2 regions of the Novosphingobium mangrovi genome follow, and region 1 is predicted to be linked to the other one. Evidence: predicted binding sites of a transcription regulator. Region 1 holds the regulator's gene; the other holds the start of a gene.
What was found. Region 1 encodes LexA, which represses DNA repair genes until DNA is damaged. Its sites were predicted from a motif close to GTTCCNCNCTTGTTCT; they were not measured.
Positions count from the first base shown of each region.

Region 2: the regulator LexA is predicted to act here: its motif matches at 3,406-3,421, upstream of uvrA (excinuclease ABC subunit UvrA).

Region 1 is NZ_JALHAT010000005.1:105,225-112,984, forward strand. Features, by position in the region: gene MTR65_RS05685 (citrate synthase) at 1-735, opposite strand, end outside; gene gltX (glutamate--tRNA ligase) at 749-2,218, opposite strand; gene MTR65_RS05695 (ComEC/Rec2 family competence protein) at 2,622-4,526, shown strand; gene lexA (transcriptional repressor LexA) at 4,554-5,240, opposite strand; gene MTR65_RS05705 (molybdopterin molybdotransferase MoeA) at 5,363-6,610, opposite strand; gene moaC (cyclic pyranopterin monophosphate synthase MoaC) at 6,607-7,104, opposite strand; gene trpC (indole-3-glycerol phosphate synthase TrpC) at 7,311-7,760, opposite strand, start outside.
Region 2 is NZ_JALHAT010000026.1:19,082-26,841, reverse strand. Features, by position in the region: gene MTR65_RS13795 (hypothetical protein) at 1-328, shown strand, start outside; gene uvrA (excinuclease ABC subunit UvrA) at 480-3,395, opposite strand; gene MTR65_RS13785 (hypothetical protein) at 3,556-3,852, opposite strand; gene arsH (arsenical resistance protein ArsH) at 4,114-4,857, opposite strand; gene MTR65_RS13775 (N-acetylmuramidase domain-containing protein) at 5,145-5,798, opposite strand; gene MTR65_RS13770 (hypothetical protein) at 6,062-6,463, shown strand; gene MTR65_RS13765 (UrcA family protein) at 7,060-7,443, shown strand; gene MTR65_RS13760 (class II 3-deoxy-7-phosphoheptulonate synthase) at 7,710-7,760, opposite strand, start outside.

The DNA.
Region 1 (7,760 bases):
GCCCGACGAACCGGCAAGACGCACGGTCGAGGTCGATGCGTTCTGCTCGTGGTCGGCGTGCAGGATGAAGATGCGGTCCATCGCCTTTTCGACGGCGGGGATCACTTCGTATTCCTCGGCGGGAACGCCGAAGGTCATGCGCAGGAAGTTGCCCGTGTAGGACAGGTTGTTGTCCGGGTAGAGCATCGGCTGACCGACCGAGTACTTGTAGGCAGCGGCCGCAATCGTCGGCATCTTCGCGATCAGGCGATGGCTGGCGATCTTGCGCTGTTCGGGGTCGGTGATGTCGGTCGAGTCGTGGTAGAACGCCGACAGGGCGCCGACGATACCGCACATGATGGCCATCGGGTGCGCGTCACGGCGGAAGCCCTGGTAGAAGTGACGCAGCTGCTCGTGGATCATCGTGTGACGGCTGATCGTGTACTCGAAGTTCGAGAGCTCGTCCTGGCTCGGCAGTTCGCCGTTCAGCAGCAGGTAGCTGACTTCCATGAACGAGGAGCTCTCAGCGAGCTGGCCGATCGGGTAGCCGCGGTGCAGCAAGACGCCCTCGCCACCGTCGATGTAGGTCAGCGCGGATTCGCAGCTTGCCGTCGACGTGAAGCCGGGGTCGAAGGTGAACTTACCGGTCTGGCCGTAGAGCTTGCGGATGTCGATGACTTCCGGGCCCACGCTGCCCTTGAGGACGGGGTATTCCAAATCCGCGCCGTCCGCGCTCAGTTTAACCTGATCACCCACCAGTTCTTACTCCTTATGCTTGTGTCTCGGTATGCTCCCCGGCCTGCGCAGAGATGCGCGCGAGACTTTCGTCCCGGCCAAGAAGTACCAATACGTCAAAAATCCCTGGCGACGTTGTCTGACCCGTCAGGGCCGCCCGCAGGGGTTGTGCGAGCTTGCCGAGGCCCAATTCGAGCTCTGCGGCCATTGCCTTCAGGTTGGCTTCCAAAGCCTCAAGGGTCCATTCGGGCTCCCCGCTCAGACGCTCGTGGATCGCGGCCAGACGCTCGCGCGCCTCGTCGGTCAGGAGCTTCTGCGCCTTCTCGGTCATAGTGAGAGGACGTTTGGCAAAAAGGAAAACAGCGCCTTCTGCAAGATCGTTGAGGTCCTTTGCGCGGACCTTCAGTTCGGCCATGGCGCGCGCCAGCAGGGCCTTGTCGGCGTCCGGGTATCCGGCAGCGACAAGCCGCGGCAGAACGAGATCGGCGAGATAGTCGTCGCTCGCTTCGCGCAGGTAGTGACCGTTGAGATTTTGCAGCTTCGCGAGATCGAACCGCGAGGCGCCCTTGTTGACATTGGTGATGTCGAACCATTCGATGGCCTGCTCGCGGCTGATGATTTCCTCATCGCCGTGGCCCCAACCGAGGCGCAGCAGGTAGTTGAAGACCGCGTCGGGCAGGAGGCCCATCTCGTCGCGGTAGGCATCGACACCGAGCGCACCGTGGCGCTTGGAAAGCTTGGCACCATCGGCGCCGTGAATGAGCGGAATGTGGGCGTAGACCGGGTCTTCCCAGCCTCCCTCAATCACGTTCATTGCGCGCAGGATCACCAGCTGGCGAAACGCGTTGTTGATATGATCGTCGCCGCGAATGACGTGGGTTACGCCCATGTCGCGGTCATCCACAACCACGGCCAGCATGTAGGTCGGCGTGCCGTCCGAGCGCAGAATTACGAAATCGTCGAGCTCACGGTTCTGGACCGTGATGGGGCCCTGGACCTGGTCGTCGATGGTGGTTTCGCCCTCGCGGGGAGCCTTGACGCGCACCACGTAGGGTTGATCCTCTGGCCACTGCGAAGCGTCGGCGTCGCGCCATTCGCTGTCGAGGCGGAAGGGACGACGTTCGTCCTGTGCCTTCTGGCGGCGTTCGGCGAGCTGTTCGCTGGTCAGGTAGCAGCGATAGGCTTGGCCTGCCTCCAGCAGCTTCGCGGCGACTTCTGCGTGACGCTCGGAACGGGCGAACTGGAATACCGGCTCCTCATCGCCGTTCAGTCCCAGCCAGGACAGGCCGTCGAAGATGGCCTCGATCGCGGCATCGGTCGAGCGGGCACGGTCGGTGTCCTCAATGCGCAGGAGGTACTTGCCACCGTGGTGGCGGGCAAAGAGCCAGTTGAACAGCGCGGTGCGGGCACCGCCGATATGCAGAAAGCCGGTCGGCGAGGGAGCAAAGCGCGTAACGACGGCCTTGGTGCCGCTCGATCCGCTCGTTGCACTTCCACTTGCCATTCCAATCACCTTCTGTCCTATTCCGGGCATGGCGATCGAGGTCACCCGACCCGGTAAAATTGTGGGCCCGGACATCATGTCCGGAGACGCTGCATTGCGGGGTCGGCAATGGAACAGCGAACGCAACTTGTCGAGTGCTTTGGCGGCAATCGAAGGATTTCTTTCGCAATCGTGTCGCGATCGTGTCCCGTGGCTTTCCGTGGCTTTCGGGACCGGCATCGCGGCATGGTTTGCGCTTCCGAAGCCGTCCCAATGGGCAGGCCTCATTGCGTTGTGCTGTGCAGCAAGCTTGGCGACCCGAGTTTGCTGGCGGCGATGTGGTGCGTTTCAAACTGTCTCGCAAGCTTTTTTTTGGGTGCCTCTGATGGTCGCTGGGGGCTGCGTCCTGATCTGGGGGCGCTCCATGATGGTGGGGACACCTCCCATCGAGCGGCCTTTGTATGGAGCGTTCTCGGGGCGGGTGCTCGCGGTGGAGCCGCAATCGGCCCAATCGCGGCGCAGGTTGGTGGTCGCCACGCGCGACCCGGCAAGCGGGCGTGCTCTCAAAATCCGGCTCAACCTGCCGGACGAACTGTCCGATGGCGAATCTGTCCGACCGGCGGAGATCGGTGAGGGCAGTCTCATCCAGTTCGAGGCGCGGATCATGCCGCCGGCAGCGCCCCTGCTCCCGGGTGGTTATAATTTTGCAAGAACGGCCTGGTTTGCCGGGCTCGCCGGTTCGGGAACGATCTTGAAGCCCGTGACCGTCCTGGAGCCAGCGGCAGGAGGGGAAGCGCCTTTGGCGCGCATTCGGCGCGGACTGGCTGGCCATGTTCGCGAGCAGGTCGATGAGCAGGCGGCTGGCATTGCCGTGGCGCTCGTCACGGGGGATCGAGGGGGCATCACGGCAGACGATGCGCAGGCCATGCGAGATTCCGGCCTGGCGCACCTGTTGGCCATAAGCGGGCTCCACGTGACGGCCGTAATCGGCCTGATCTACGTTCTGTCCGTTCGGGCGCTCGCATTGTGGCCCGCCTTGGCCCTGCGGGTTCGCCTGCCGATGCTGGCTTCCGGGCTCGCGGCGCTCGGGGGGATTGGATATACACTGCTGACTGGCGCGCAGGTGCCGACGGTTCGTTCGTGTATCGCGGCGCTGCTCGTGCTTGGCGCCCTGGCACTGGGCCGTGAGGCGTTGTCCTTGCGCATTCTGGCGGTGGCGGCATTCGCCGTGATGCTTCTATGGCCTGAGGCCGTGGTGGGGCCGAGCTTCCAGATGAGCTTTGCCGCTGTCCTCGCCATCGTGGCCCTGTCGTCCTGCGCGCCCGTGCGCAATTTCCTGGGGCCGCGTGAAGAATCTCCTTGGATGCGCGGCGTGCGGTGGTTCGGCATGCTCATGCTGACCGGGCTCGTAATCGAGCTCGCCCTGATGCCGATTGCGCTGTTCCACTTTCACAAGGCCGGGCTCTACGGTTCATTGGCCAATCTCGTGGCAATCCCATTGACGACCTTTGTGATCATGCCCGGGGTCGTCCTGGCCCTGGCGGCCGATGTCGTGTCCCTTGGCGGGCCGCTCTGGGGCCTTGTGGGATGGACCATCAATGCGGTGCTGGGACTGGCGCATTGGGTCTCGGCGCAACCAGGGGCTGTGACGCTGGTGCCGGGCATGGGCGAGGCGGCTTTCTCGCTGTTTCTTGTCGGAGGTTTCTGGTTGGCGCTGTTGGTCGGAAAGGTGCGTCTGCTGGGCGTTGTTCCCTGCCTCGTGGGCTTTCTTGTTCTTTATAATCAGTCGCCGCCTGATCTGCTGATCGCCGGGGATGGCCGCAACGTAGGCGTTGTGGAGCGGACGGCCGGGCGTGATGCGCCAAGGCTGCTGCTGCTACGCAACACGCGTAGCGACTACGTGCGCGACAATTTCCAGGAGAATGCGGGGTTGCGAGGAGAGACGATCTATCTCCCCGATCATCCGGGCGCGCGTTGCAATGCCGATTTCTGTTCGATCACCTTGCAGATGCAGGCGCGCGCAGCCAACGTCCTGTTGTCGAGGAGCCGGGACATCGTGCCCGAGCGCGAACTGGCTGCCGCCTGCGACCGGGCTGACATCGTGATCTCGGATCGTTGGCTGCCGCGGGCATGCCGACCGCGCTGGTTCAAGGCCGATCGCGGCACGCTCAGCCAGACGGGAGGCCTGAGCGTCGATCTGTCCCGCGGCGTGGTGCGCAATGTCGCGCAGGGGCAGGGGATGCATGGATGGTGGCATGGACGCAAAGGCGAGATGTCCTTGCAGGACCTCATCCCGCCCATGCCCTCATCGATGTCTTCGGATCGATAGCGCGCGGGGCGCTGCGATCCGGTCGGCTCAGTGGAAGTAGCGGCGCAGGAGGCCTGCGAGCTTACCCTGCACCTTGATCTCGTCGGCCGCATAGATCTGCGGTTCATAGGCCGCGTTGGCCGGGTCAAGGCGGATCATGCCGTTTTCACGGCGCAGGTACTTGAGCGTCGCTTCCTCGCCGCGCACGAGGGCGACCACGATCTCGCCATCGTTGGCGATATCGGTGCGTTTCACCAAGGCAAAATCGCCATCAAGAATGCCTGCCTCGATCATCGAATCGCCGGAAACCTCCAGCGCGTAATGTTCACCCGCGCCCAGAAGCGCGGCGGGCACGGGAAGGATCGCCTGGTCTTCCAGCGCCTCGATCGGAACGCCCGCAGCGATGCGTCCGTGCAAGGGGATCTCGATCACATCGGCCGTCGGTGCGGGAGCGGCGGTTTCGGGCCTGGCGAAGGGCACGACGTTCGAGTTGGCGGCCGGAGCCGTTGTCTGGCCGCCTTCGTCGGCACGGCGCAGCACTTCGAGCGCGCGGGCGCGGTTGGGCAAGCGGCGAATGAAGCCGCGTTCCTCCAGCGCGGAGATCAGGCGGTGCACGCCCGACTTGGACTTGAGGTCCAGCGCGTCCTTCATCTCTTCGAAGCTGGGCGAAATGCCGGTTTCGTCAAGCCGGGTCTGGATGAACCGGAGCAATTCGTGCTGCTTGCGGGTCAACATGTTCGCTGCCTCTTTCCTGCGCCTGCCGCACACGGAAATTCGGCTTCCCGCGCATCAGCTGTTCTTCTGGATGTTCCACTTGTGAACATTCTGAGAACAATTAAGCAACAGAATTTCCCACGTCAAGCGATACCGCCGTTCTGGAGTATGTAGATGCGCACGTTTGCGCCAGAAGGTGTTTCCGATCCGTTCGCAGGACGGTCGATGAGGACGTTACTGCCCGCAAGAGCGCCCAGGGCCCCGCTGTCCTGCACGCGCACGGCTCGCACGCATTCCCCGTCCCAGGTGCCGCGCAGGAATTCGCGGCGTGCGCCGGTGGCCGGCAGGTCCCCGTCGAGACGGGTGGTGACAGCCATGGGCGCGGGATCGAGTGCGCCCATCAGACGGCGCAGCAGCGGGAGCAGGAAATGGTAGCCGGTAACGAGTGCGGAGACCGGATTTCCGGGCAATCCAATGATGATCTGGCGGCGCTGCGAGCGGGGGCGGGTGGCGACGAGGAGCGGCTTGCCCGGCTTGATCGCGATGCGCCAGAAGTCGAGCTTCGCGCCCCAGGCTTCGAGCGCGGGGCGGATGAGGTCGTGGTCGCCAACGGACGCGCCGCCGCTGGTGACGATGACGTCGGCATGGGCGGCCTCGTCAAAGGCGGATAGGAGCGCGTCGAGCGTGTCGCCGACCGGTCCGATGCGGCGTGTCTGGACCGCGAGCCCGGCGACCATTGCCTCCAGCATGGCGCCATTGCTGGCCGGGATCTGGTGCGTGGCGCAGTTCTCCGGATCGGAGGAAAGCTCATCGCCGCTGTCGATGATCGCGACCTGGGGCGCGCGGAAGACGGGCAGGTGCCTGTGTCCGGCCGAGACGGCGAGCGCGATCTGGGCGGGGCCGATGCGGGTTCCGGCGGGCAGAACCTCCTTGCCAGCTACGAAGTCCGAGCCGAGGCGGCGCACGTGGCGATCCTGCGGGCTGGGGCCTGTGCCGGTGAGCGTGAGTGCCGTGTCGCTGCGCGCGAGGTCTTCCTGCACGATGACCCCGGCGGCATCGCAGGGCAGCAGGGCGCCTGTGGAGATGCGCACGGCTTCACCGCGCGTCATGCTGCCTACGAAGGGGTGCCCGGCCGCGCTTTCGCCCACGATGGTCCAGGGGCCGGCAAGATCGCCATCGGTGACCGCATAGCCGTCCATTGCGGAAAGGTGCCCGGCGGGTTGGGTGCGGCGGGCGAGCAGTGGCTCGGCAAGGTAGCGGCCGATGGCGCCTGCCATGTCGACATGTTCGCGGCGCATCGGGTCGGCGAGCGCGAGGAGGCGGCGCTGCGCTTCTTCGAGCGGGATCGGGGGCGTCATGACGGGCACGTCGGGAGAAGGCGCGGTGCTCATACCCACCCTTCGGCTTTCCAGTGGCCCGACTTGCCGCCCTGCTTCTCGACGAGGCGGATGTCGGAGATGACCATGCCCTTATCGAGCGCCTTGGCCATGTCGTAGATGGTGACCAGCGCAATCGAGACGGCGGTGATGGCCTCCATCTCGATGCCGGTCTTTCCGGTGATCGAGGCGGTGGCGGTGGCGCGGATGGAGCCGGTGAACTCTTCCTCGTTCTCGAAGGTGAAATCGAGGTTCACCGCATCGAGGGGCAGGGGGTGGCACATCGGGATGAGATCGGCGGTCTTCTTGGCCGCGAGGATACCGGCGATGCGCGCGGTCCCCAGAACATCGCCCTTGGGGGCATCACCTGCCCGCACGGCGTCGAGCGCTTCGCGGGTCATGGTGATCGTGCCGCTGGCAACGGCAAGGCGGCGGGTTTCGGCCTTGGCGCCGACATCGACCATGCGCGCGGTGCCGTCCGTGTCGATATGGCTAAGCGATGTACTCACGAGAGGGTCCTTGGCGCAAGGGTGGTGACAGGGCGGGTGGCAGGGTGGGTGACAGTCAGGTTGACACAGGTGACACAGTCCAGAGAGGTCTGTGTCCGGCCCCTGTCACCTGCCATCGCAGCGGTGTTCGAAGAGGCGCGAAGGGGCGTCATTGCGGGCAATCCTCGCAGATTGCGACGGTGTAGGACAGCCCCTTTTCGGTCGTCTCAGGCGCCGGTCAGGAGGCGCCGGGTCGCGGCCTCGACGTCGGCCTCGCGCATCAGGCTTTCTCCCACCAGGAAGGTACGTGCGCCGCAGGCTGAGAGGCGCACGAGGTCTTCGTGCCGGTTGAGCCCGCTTTCGCTGACGAGAAGCGCGCCCTCGGGGGCAAGCGGGGCGAGCCGCTCGGTGATGCCGATGTCGGTGACAAAGCGCTTGAGGTCGCGGTTGTTGACACCAATAAGCCTTGATTTCAAACGACTTGCGCGCTCCATCTCGGCCTCGTTGTGAACTTCGACAAGGCAGTCCATGCCGCGTTCGTGGGCGGCGGCCTCGATCTCGGCCATCTGCGTATCGTCCAGCGCGGCGACGATGATGAGGATGGCATCCGCCCCGATCGCGCGGGCCTCGGCGACCTGCCAGGGGTCGATCATGAAGTCCTTGCGGATGACCGGCAG
Region 2 (7,760 bases), on a different contig from region 1:
CGCCGCCTGGCTGCGCGCGCTGCGCTTCCATCAGGCCGTCGCCACCGAAGTCGCCGTGCAGGGCCTGCCGGGCCGCGTCGCGGTGATCTCGGGCACGGTCGACATGGGCACCGAGGCGGCCATGGTCCACCTCGCAAAGGGCGCGCTGACCGACGACACCTTCGGCTCGCTCGCCGCCGTAAGCCTCCAGCGCAAGGTGCCCCTCCCCGCCTACGACCCCAACGCCAACGGCTCGGCCATCCGCCGCAAGGTCGTCGCCGCCGAAGCCGAACACGCCCCACCGCCGCGCAAACCCGGCTTCTTCGCGCGCCTCTTCGGAAAGCGCTGAGGAAGGGGGGAGGAGAGATTCAAGGGGCCATCGCCCCTTGACCCCAAAACGGGCAACCTCACCTTCCTGGCGCCACGTGGCGCGCGGGACGTGAACTCGACAGTTTGGGGAGCCCGAGGGCAATGGCCCTCGGAATCATCCCCTTTCTGCCTTACGCTTCCAGCAGGGGCTTGAGGTAGTGCCCGGTGAAGGAGCGTTCGTTCTTTACCACGTCCTCGGGCGTTCCGGTCGCGACGATCTCGCCCCCGCGCACGCCGCCTTCGGGACCCAGGTCAATCAGCCAGTCGGCGGTCTTGATGACATCAAGGTTGTGTTCGATGACAACGACCGAGTTGCCCTGCTCGACGAGGCGATGCAGCACTTCCAGAAGCTTGCGCACGTCCTCGAAGTGGAGGCCCGTGGTCGGCTCATCGAGGATATAGAGCGTCTGCCCGGTCGAGCGGCGCGCCAGTTCCTTGGCGAGCTTGACGCGCTGCGCCTCACCGCCCGAGAGCGTCGTCGCCTGCTGGCCAACCTTGATGTAGCCAAGGCCCACCTCGCACAGCATCTGCATCTTGTCGCGGATCGGCGGGACCGCCTTGAAGAACTCGACCGCGTCCTCGATCGTCATGTCGAGCACGTCGGCGATCGAGTGGCCCTTGAACTTCACCTCCAGCGTCTCGCGGTTGTAGCGCTTGCCGTCGCATTCCTCGCAGGTGACGTAGACGTCGGGGAGGAAGTGCATCTCGATCTTGATGAGGCCATCGCCATGGCACGCCTCGCAGCGCCCGCCCTTGACGTTGAAGCTGAAGCGCCCGGGCTTGTAGCCGCGCGCTTCGGATTCGGGGAGCCCGGCAAACCAGTCGCGGATCTGGGTGAAGGCGCCGGTGTAGGTCGCCGGGTTCGAGCGCGGGGTGCGCCCGATCGGGGACTGGTCGATCTCGATCACCTTGTCGCAGGCTTCGAGCCCGCGGATCGCATCGTGGGGCCCCGCGATCACGCGCGCGCCGTTGAGGGTACGGCTCGCGCCCGCCTGCAGCGTGTCGATGGTGAGCGAGGACTTGCCCGAGCCCGAGACGCCGGTCACGCAGCAGAAGGTACCCAGCGGAAACTGCGCGGTGACGCCCTTCAGGTTGTTCGCCCGCGCGTTCTCGACCGTCACCGACTTGCCGTTGCCCTTGCGGCGCGTGGCCGGGACCTCGATCTTGCGTTCGCCGGTGAGGTACTGCGCGGTAAGGCTGGTCTTGCTCTTGAGCACCTGCTTCAAGGTGCCCTCGGCGACGATCTCGCCGCCGTGGACGCCCGCGCCGGGGCCCAGGTCCACCACGTAGTCCGCCGCGCGGATCGCGTCCTCGTCATGCTCGACGACGATCACCGTGTTGCCAAGGTCCCGCAAGCGCTTCAGGGTTTCCAGCAGGCGGTCGTTGTCGCGCTGGTGCAGGCCGATGGAGGGCTCGTCCAGCACGTAGAGCACGCCCGAAAGCCCCGAACCGATCTGGCTGGCAAGGCGAATGCGCTGGCTCTCACCGCCCGAAAGCGTACCCGACGTGCGGTCGAGGTTGAGGTAGTCGAGCCCGACGTTGTTGAGGAAGCCCAGGCGCTCGTTGATCTCTTTCAGGATGGCCTTGGCGATCTGCGCCTGCTGGTCGGTGAGCTTGCCTTCGAGGCTCCCGAACCAGGCGAAGGCATCCGCCACCGAAAGCCGCGCGGCGTCGGCGATGTCGCTTTGCGCGAGGCGCACGCACAGCGCCTCGGGCTTGAGGCGCTTGCCGTCGCACACCTCGCAGGGCTGCGCGGTCTGGAAGCGCTGGAGCTCCTCGCGCATCAGCGCGCTGTCGGTCTGGACCAGGCGGCGGTTGAGGTTGCCGATCACGCCCTCGAAGGGCTTGGTGACGGTGTATTCCTTGCGCCCGTCCTTGAAGGTCAGCGGCACCGGGGAACCGGCCGTGCCGTAGAGAATGACGATGCGCACCTCGGTCGGCAGGTCCTGCCAGGGGGTGGTGAGATCGAAGCCGAAGTGGTCGGCCAGGCTGCCCAGCACCTGCATGTAATAGGGCGAGGGCGGGTTCGACTTGGCCCAGGGCACGAGCGCGCCCTGCTTGAGCGTCAGCCCCTCGTTGGGCACGACGAGCTGGGGGTCGAACTCCATCTTTTCGCCCAGACCGTCGCAGGCCGGGCACGCGCCCTGCGGCGCGTTGAAGGAGAACAGGCGCGGCTCGATCTCTTCAATCGTGAAGCCCGAGACCGGACAGGCGAACTTTTCCGAAAAGACGATGCGGTTGGCCGGAAGGCCTGCGCCCTTCAGGTTCTTCTTGCCCTTGGCGCCCTTCGCAGCCTCGGCCTCGTCCTCGCGCCCCGGCACGACGCCATCGGCGAGATCGACATAGGCAAGCCCCTCGGCCAACTTGAGCGCCTGCTCGAAGCTGTCGGCCAGACGCGTCTGGATGCCGTCCTTGACCGCGATGCGGTCCACCACGACCTCGATGTCGTGCTTGTACTTCTTGTCGAGCGCGGGCGCGTCCTCGATGGGGTAGAGCTCGCCATCGATGCGCACGCGGGTAAAGCCCGACTTCTGCCACTCGGCCAGTTCCTTGCGGTACTCGCCCTTGCGGCCGCGCACGACAGGGGCCAGCAGGTAGAGGCGCGTGCCCTCGGGCAGTTCCATCACCCTGTCGACCATGTTGGAGACGGTCTGCGCCTCGATGGGAAGGCCGGTCGCGGGCGAATAGGGCACACCCACGCGCGCCCAGAGCAGGCGCATGTAGTCCCAGATCTCGGTCACGGTAGCGACGGTCGAGCGCGGGTTGCGGCTCGTCGTCTTCTGCTCGATGGAAATGGCGGGGCTGAGGCCGTCGATGTGCTCCACATCGGGCTTCTGCATCATCTCGAGGAACTGGCGCGCGTAGGCCGAGAGGCTCTCGACATAGCGGCGCTGGCCTTCGGCGTAGATCGTGTCGAAGGCGAGGCTCGACTTGCCCGACCCCGAAAGCCCGGTGATGACGATCAGCTTGTCGCGCGGCAGCGCGATATCGAAGCCCTTGAGGTTATGCTCGCGCGCACCGCGCACGGTGATGTGGGTCAGACTCATGGGGGCCTATGTTCCAGATTTGTTCGCGCCGTTCAAGCGCCCGGCGCGCAGATTGGCCCCCTAGATATGTCCGCGGGCCCCAAGCGCAATGCCTTGAGGGCCCTGCGGTTCCCCCGCGTGCGCAGCATCGGGCCTGGAACGTGCCCGAAAACCCGGCGGTTCAGGTGCCGCGGCGCACGCCCATGGCCTCGGCCTGAAGACCGCGGCGCCACTGCTGGTGGTTGGCATAGGCCTGCCACTGGACCTTCGTCCCGCAGGTCAGCCCCGGCCGGGTCGAGAGCACCTCGCGCGCGATGGTGCGGCAGGTGAGCTGGTCCTCTTCGGAGGCCGACGCGTTGTAGCGGGCGACCTCGCGCAGCATTTTCGCGTTGGGGCCTTCGGTCTCGCTCGCCTGCGCCGGAGCGCAAAGCCCGGCCACGCCGGCCATGGCAAGGGTCAGAACAGAAATACGCAGCATCGCATGTCTCCTTCGGATCGAGGCCCACCCCGAATACTGAGCAAGGTTACCTTGAGCCAGAAAGGACAGCAAGATGAAATTGTCCACCCGTCCAACGGCTAACCGCGAAGAAGGAAGTCCTTTTTCAAGGGGCCATCGCCCCTTGACCCCATAACGGGCGACCTCACCTTTCTCGCGCCACGGTGCGCGCGGGACGTGAGGTTGACGGTATGGGGAGCCCGAGGGCGATGGCCCTCGGACTGAATTTCTTTATTCCCTGCCTCAGGCCAACCCGGCCTTCTCGACATGCGTTTCGACCGGTTGATCCTTGTCCTTGCGCTCCGAGTAGCGGTCGACAAGCTGGTCGGCGTGAGGGCGCAGGAGGACGGTGAAGCGCACCAGTTCCTCCATGACATCGACGATGCGGTCGTAGTAGCTCGACGGGGTCATCCGGCCCGCCTCGTCGAACTCCTCGTAGGCCTTGGCGACCGAGGACTGGTTGGGGATGGTGAACATCCGCATCCAGCGCCCCAGCACGCGCAAGGTGTTGATCGAGTTGAACGATTGCGAGCCTGCGCTGACCTGCATGACGGCCAGCGCGCGCCCTTGCGTGGGGCGCAGGCCCTTCAGCGCCAGCGGCAGATGGTCGATCTGGGTCTTCATGATACCGGTGATCTGGCCGTGGCGCTCCGGGCTGCACCAGACCTGCGCCTCGGACCACAGCGCATGTTCGCGCAGTTCGTGGACGGCCGGGTGATCATCGCCCGGCACCTGGTCGGGGAGCGGCAGGTCGCGCGGGTCGAAGATGCGCGTCTCGCAGCCGAAGTATTGCAGGAGGCGCGCCGCCTCCTCGACCGCAAGGCGCGAGTAGGAGCGTTCGCGCAGCGACCCGTAGAGGAGCAGGATACGCGGGGGCGGGTCCAGCTCGCCCAGCCCCAGCGCGGGGCGCGCGTGCGCGTATTCGGGGCGCAGCGCGGGCAGGCTGTCAGGCTCGGGAAGATCGCGCAGATAACGGTATTCGGACATGAAGGGGAACAGCTCCAACGGTGGGACTGGCCGCATCGCAGGGAGCCTGCGGCGGCAACCCATCGGGAATACCCGATGCGATGCGCTTGCGTCAAACGGCCCGACAGTAAGCCTTTGAAGATCGCCGAAGCAGGCAAGAAGAGGATTTCCGAGGGCCATTGCCCTCGGGCTCCCCGAACTGTCTGGCTCACCTCCCGCGCGCGACGTGGTTCGAGAAAGGTGAGGCAAGCCAGTTCCGGGGTCCAAGGGGCGATGGCCCCTTGAAAAGACTCATTCCTTACGCGCCCTCACCGCATCGCGGCGGCGAGCTTGGTGTGGTAGCCCAGCCGGGCGTAGGCGCCGCCGTTGTAGGCGCGCGCGAAGGCGCGGCAGTCCTCCGGGTCGGTGGAGAGCGCGGCCATTTCGTCGTTCAGCTCGTTGTATTCGACGTAATGGGCCAGCAGTTCGTAGTGCTTGAGCTCGGAGGCGACCGTGCTGAAGGCAAAGGCGAAGGGGCTGGCAAAGCCGAACTCGTCCCACCACTGCCCCAGCACCTGGAACTTGCCCCAGGAGCAGGCCATGAACGCGGCATCGACATCACCGGTCACGATCGCGCCCGCCAGCTTGTCCCAGCTGCTTTCGCTGTAGCCACCGTAGCGCGGGTTGCTGAAGGCCGCGACCGACCAGCGCCCGCCGGTGTACTTGTGGAACTTGTGCCGCTCGTAGAGGATCTTGGGGCGCCCCTGCCGATCGAACCCGCCGCCCGAGGATTCCACCTGCGCCACCGCGCGCAGCTGTTTCACGCTGACGTGGAGGCGCTCGGCCAGTTCGGCCTCTTCCGCATCGGTGATGGCAGGGGCCTCGGTATTGGTGAAGGCGTTCAGCAGCGCCGCGCGCGACTTGGGGCCCCAGATCCCGTCGGGCTTCGCGCCCACGGCCGATTGCAGCTCGACGATGTTCATGACGATGTCTCCCGACGGCTCGACAGGCCCTGAAAATGCGACTTCCGGCGAAGTTGTGTCAAAGAATTTAAGATGACAAAGGCCGTAACGGCGGGACGTGATCTTGAGATTTAAGGACATTTTACGGTCGCGGCACGCACTACGGCCACCCGTTCCGGAGCTGCGCTGGATGGCGGCTCGCTTCGTCGCAAGACCTTTGCAATCGTGTGCTCGTCGCGCCTAGCAAGGCTCCACGGGACATACAGGGACTTGAGGGACATACGATGAGGGGTATCACACGCGCCGCCGCGCTCACCGCGCTGGCCATCGCCGTCACCACAACGCCAGCGCTCGCCGACGATCCGCGCGATCCCGGGATGCGCTCACGCGCCGCGCGCGAGGCCGACGCCGCCGAGATCCGCCGCCTCAACCGCGAACAGGCCGCCTACGTCGCGCGCCGCGATGCCCGCTACGCACAAGGCTGGGACGCCTGGGCTGCCGCCGAGGCCGACCGCCGCGACTACGAGGATTACAGCGCCCGCGCCTACGACGCGGATAGGCGCGCCTACGAGGACGACCGCCGCAGCTACGCCCGCGCCCGCCAGGACTACGAGGCCGACCGCGCCGCCTGGGAACGCGACGTGCGCGCCTGCCGCCAAGGCTACTACAGCCGCTGCGGGGGCTGATCCGGCCGCGACAGGAATAGGACGAACACATGAATCCGAGGGCCATCGCCCTCGGGCTCCCCATACCGTCCACCTCCCCTTGCGCGCGCGACGTGGTTCGAGAAAGGTGAGGTCGCCCGTTTCGGGGTCCAAGGGGCGATGGCCCCTTGAATAGAGTCTTTCGCTCGCCTGTTCTCTGCGTAAAACCACGTAAAAACAGAGATACAGGCCGCGTTTCGTCGCGTCCTGAGGGCAGTCCGCACCAGCGTCCCAATGAAACACTTTGTTTCACAGTGAGAGAGGCGTATAATCCAAAATTACCGCAGGGAGAGGTCGCCGCAATCATAAGTTGCGATAAACCGGACGAACTTCCCGATGCTCTGGCATCCCGTCAGGCATCCCGATCGCCGACTCAGCGCCTGATTGACAATCAGGCACGCACCGAAACGCAACACCCTTCGTGAGAGCTTGCTGCCCAGTGACGCAGCCCGTCCCCCACGCCTAAAATTCGAACGCGAAACGGGCCGATTGCCCGGTGCGGACACCGTGTCCGCACATGCCTCTACCTGCGTCCAGCGCGGCTCCCCATGGGCTGCGCACCGTAGAGGAGAAGTACCATGAACAGGCTTACCATCGCCGCCTGCACGCTCGGCTGCGTGCTGCTGGGAAGCGCCGCCTCGGCGTCCAACGAAGTGGTCGTGCAAAAGCACGTCTGGGACGACCGACCGACCATTGCCGTGCGCTACAGCGACCTTGATCTCGACAGCGCCAGCGGGCGCGACGCGCTCGACCTGCGCCTCGTGCGCGCGGTGAAGAGCGTGTGCGGCGCGCCGGACCTGCGCGAACTGCAGGACATGGCGCAGATGCGCGACTGCCGCGTGACCTCGCTTGCCCGCGCCCACGCGGACCGCGACGCTCTGATGGACATGCGCATGGCCGCACGCGGCAACCCCGAGCGCCTCGCCGCGCTCGATACGGCCACGCTGCGCGTGGGGCAGTAGAAAAGAGAGGATTCAAGGGGCCATCGCCCCTTGGACCCCAAAATGGGCAACGTCGCCTTCCGCTCGCCCCGTGGCGCGTGAAAGGTGAGGTCGCCCGGTTTGGGGAGCCCGAGGGCGATGGCCCTCGGACAATACTTTTACTGCACGTGCAGGATCGCGGGCCCTGGAACAGGTACTTCCCCGCCCCGATCCGGCACACACGAAGGGCAGGAACCGCACATCGGCGGTCCCTGCCCTTTGGTGTACTCAGCGGACGGACGTGCGGATCAGGCTGCGGCCTGATGCTGCGCGTTGGCTTCGAGGTTGAGCAGGTCTGC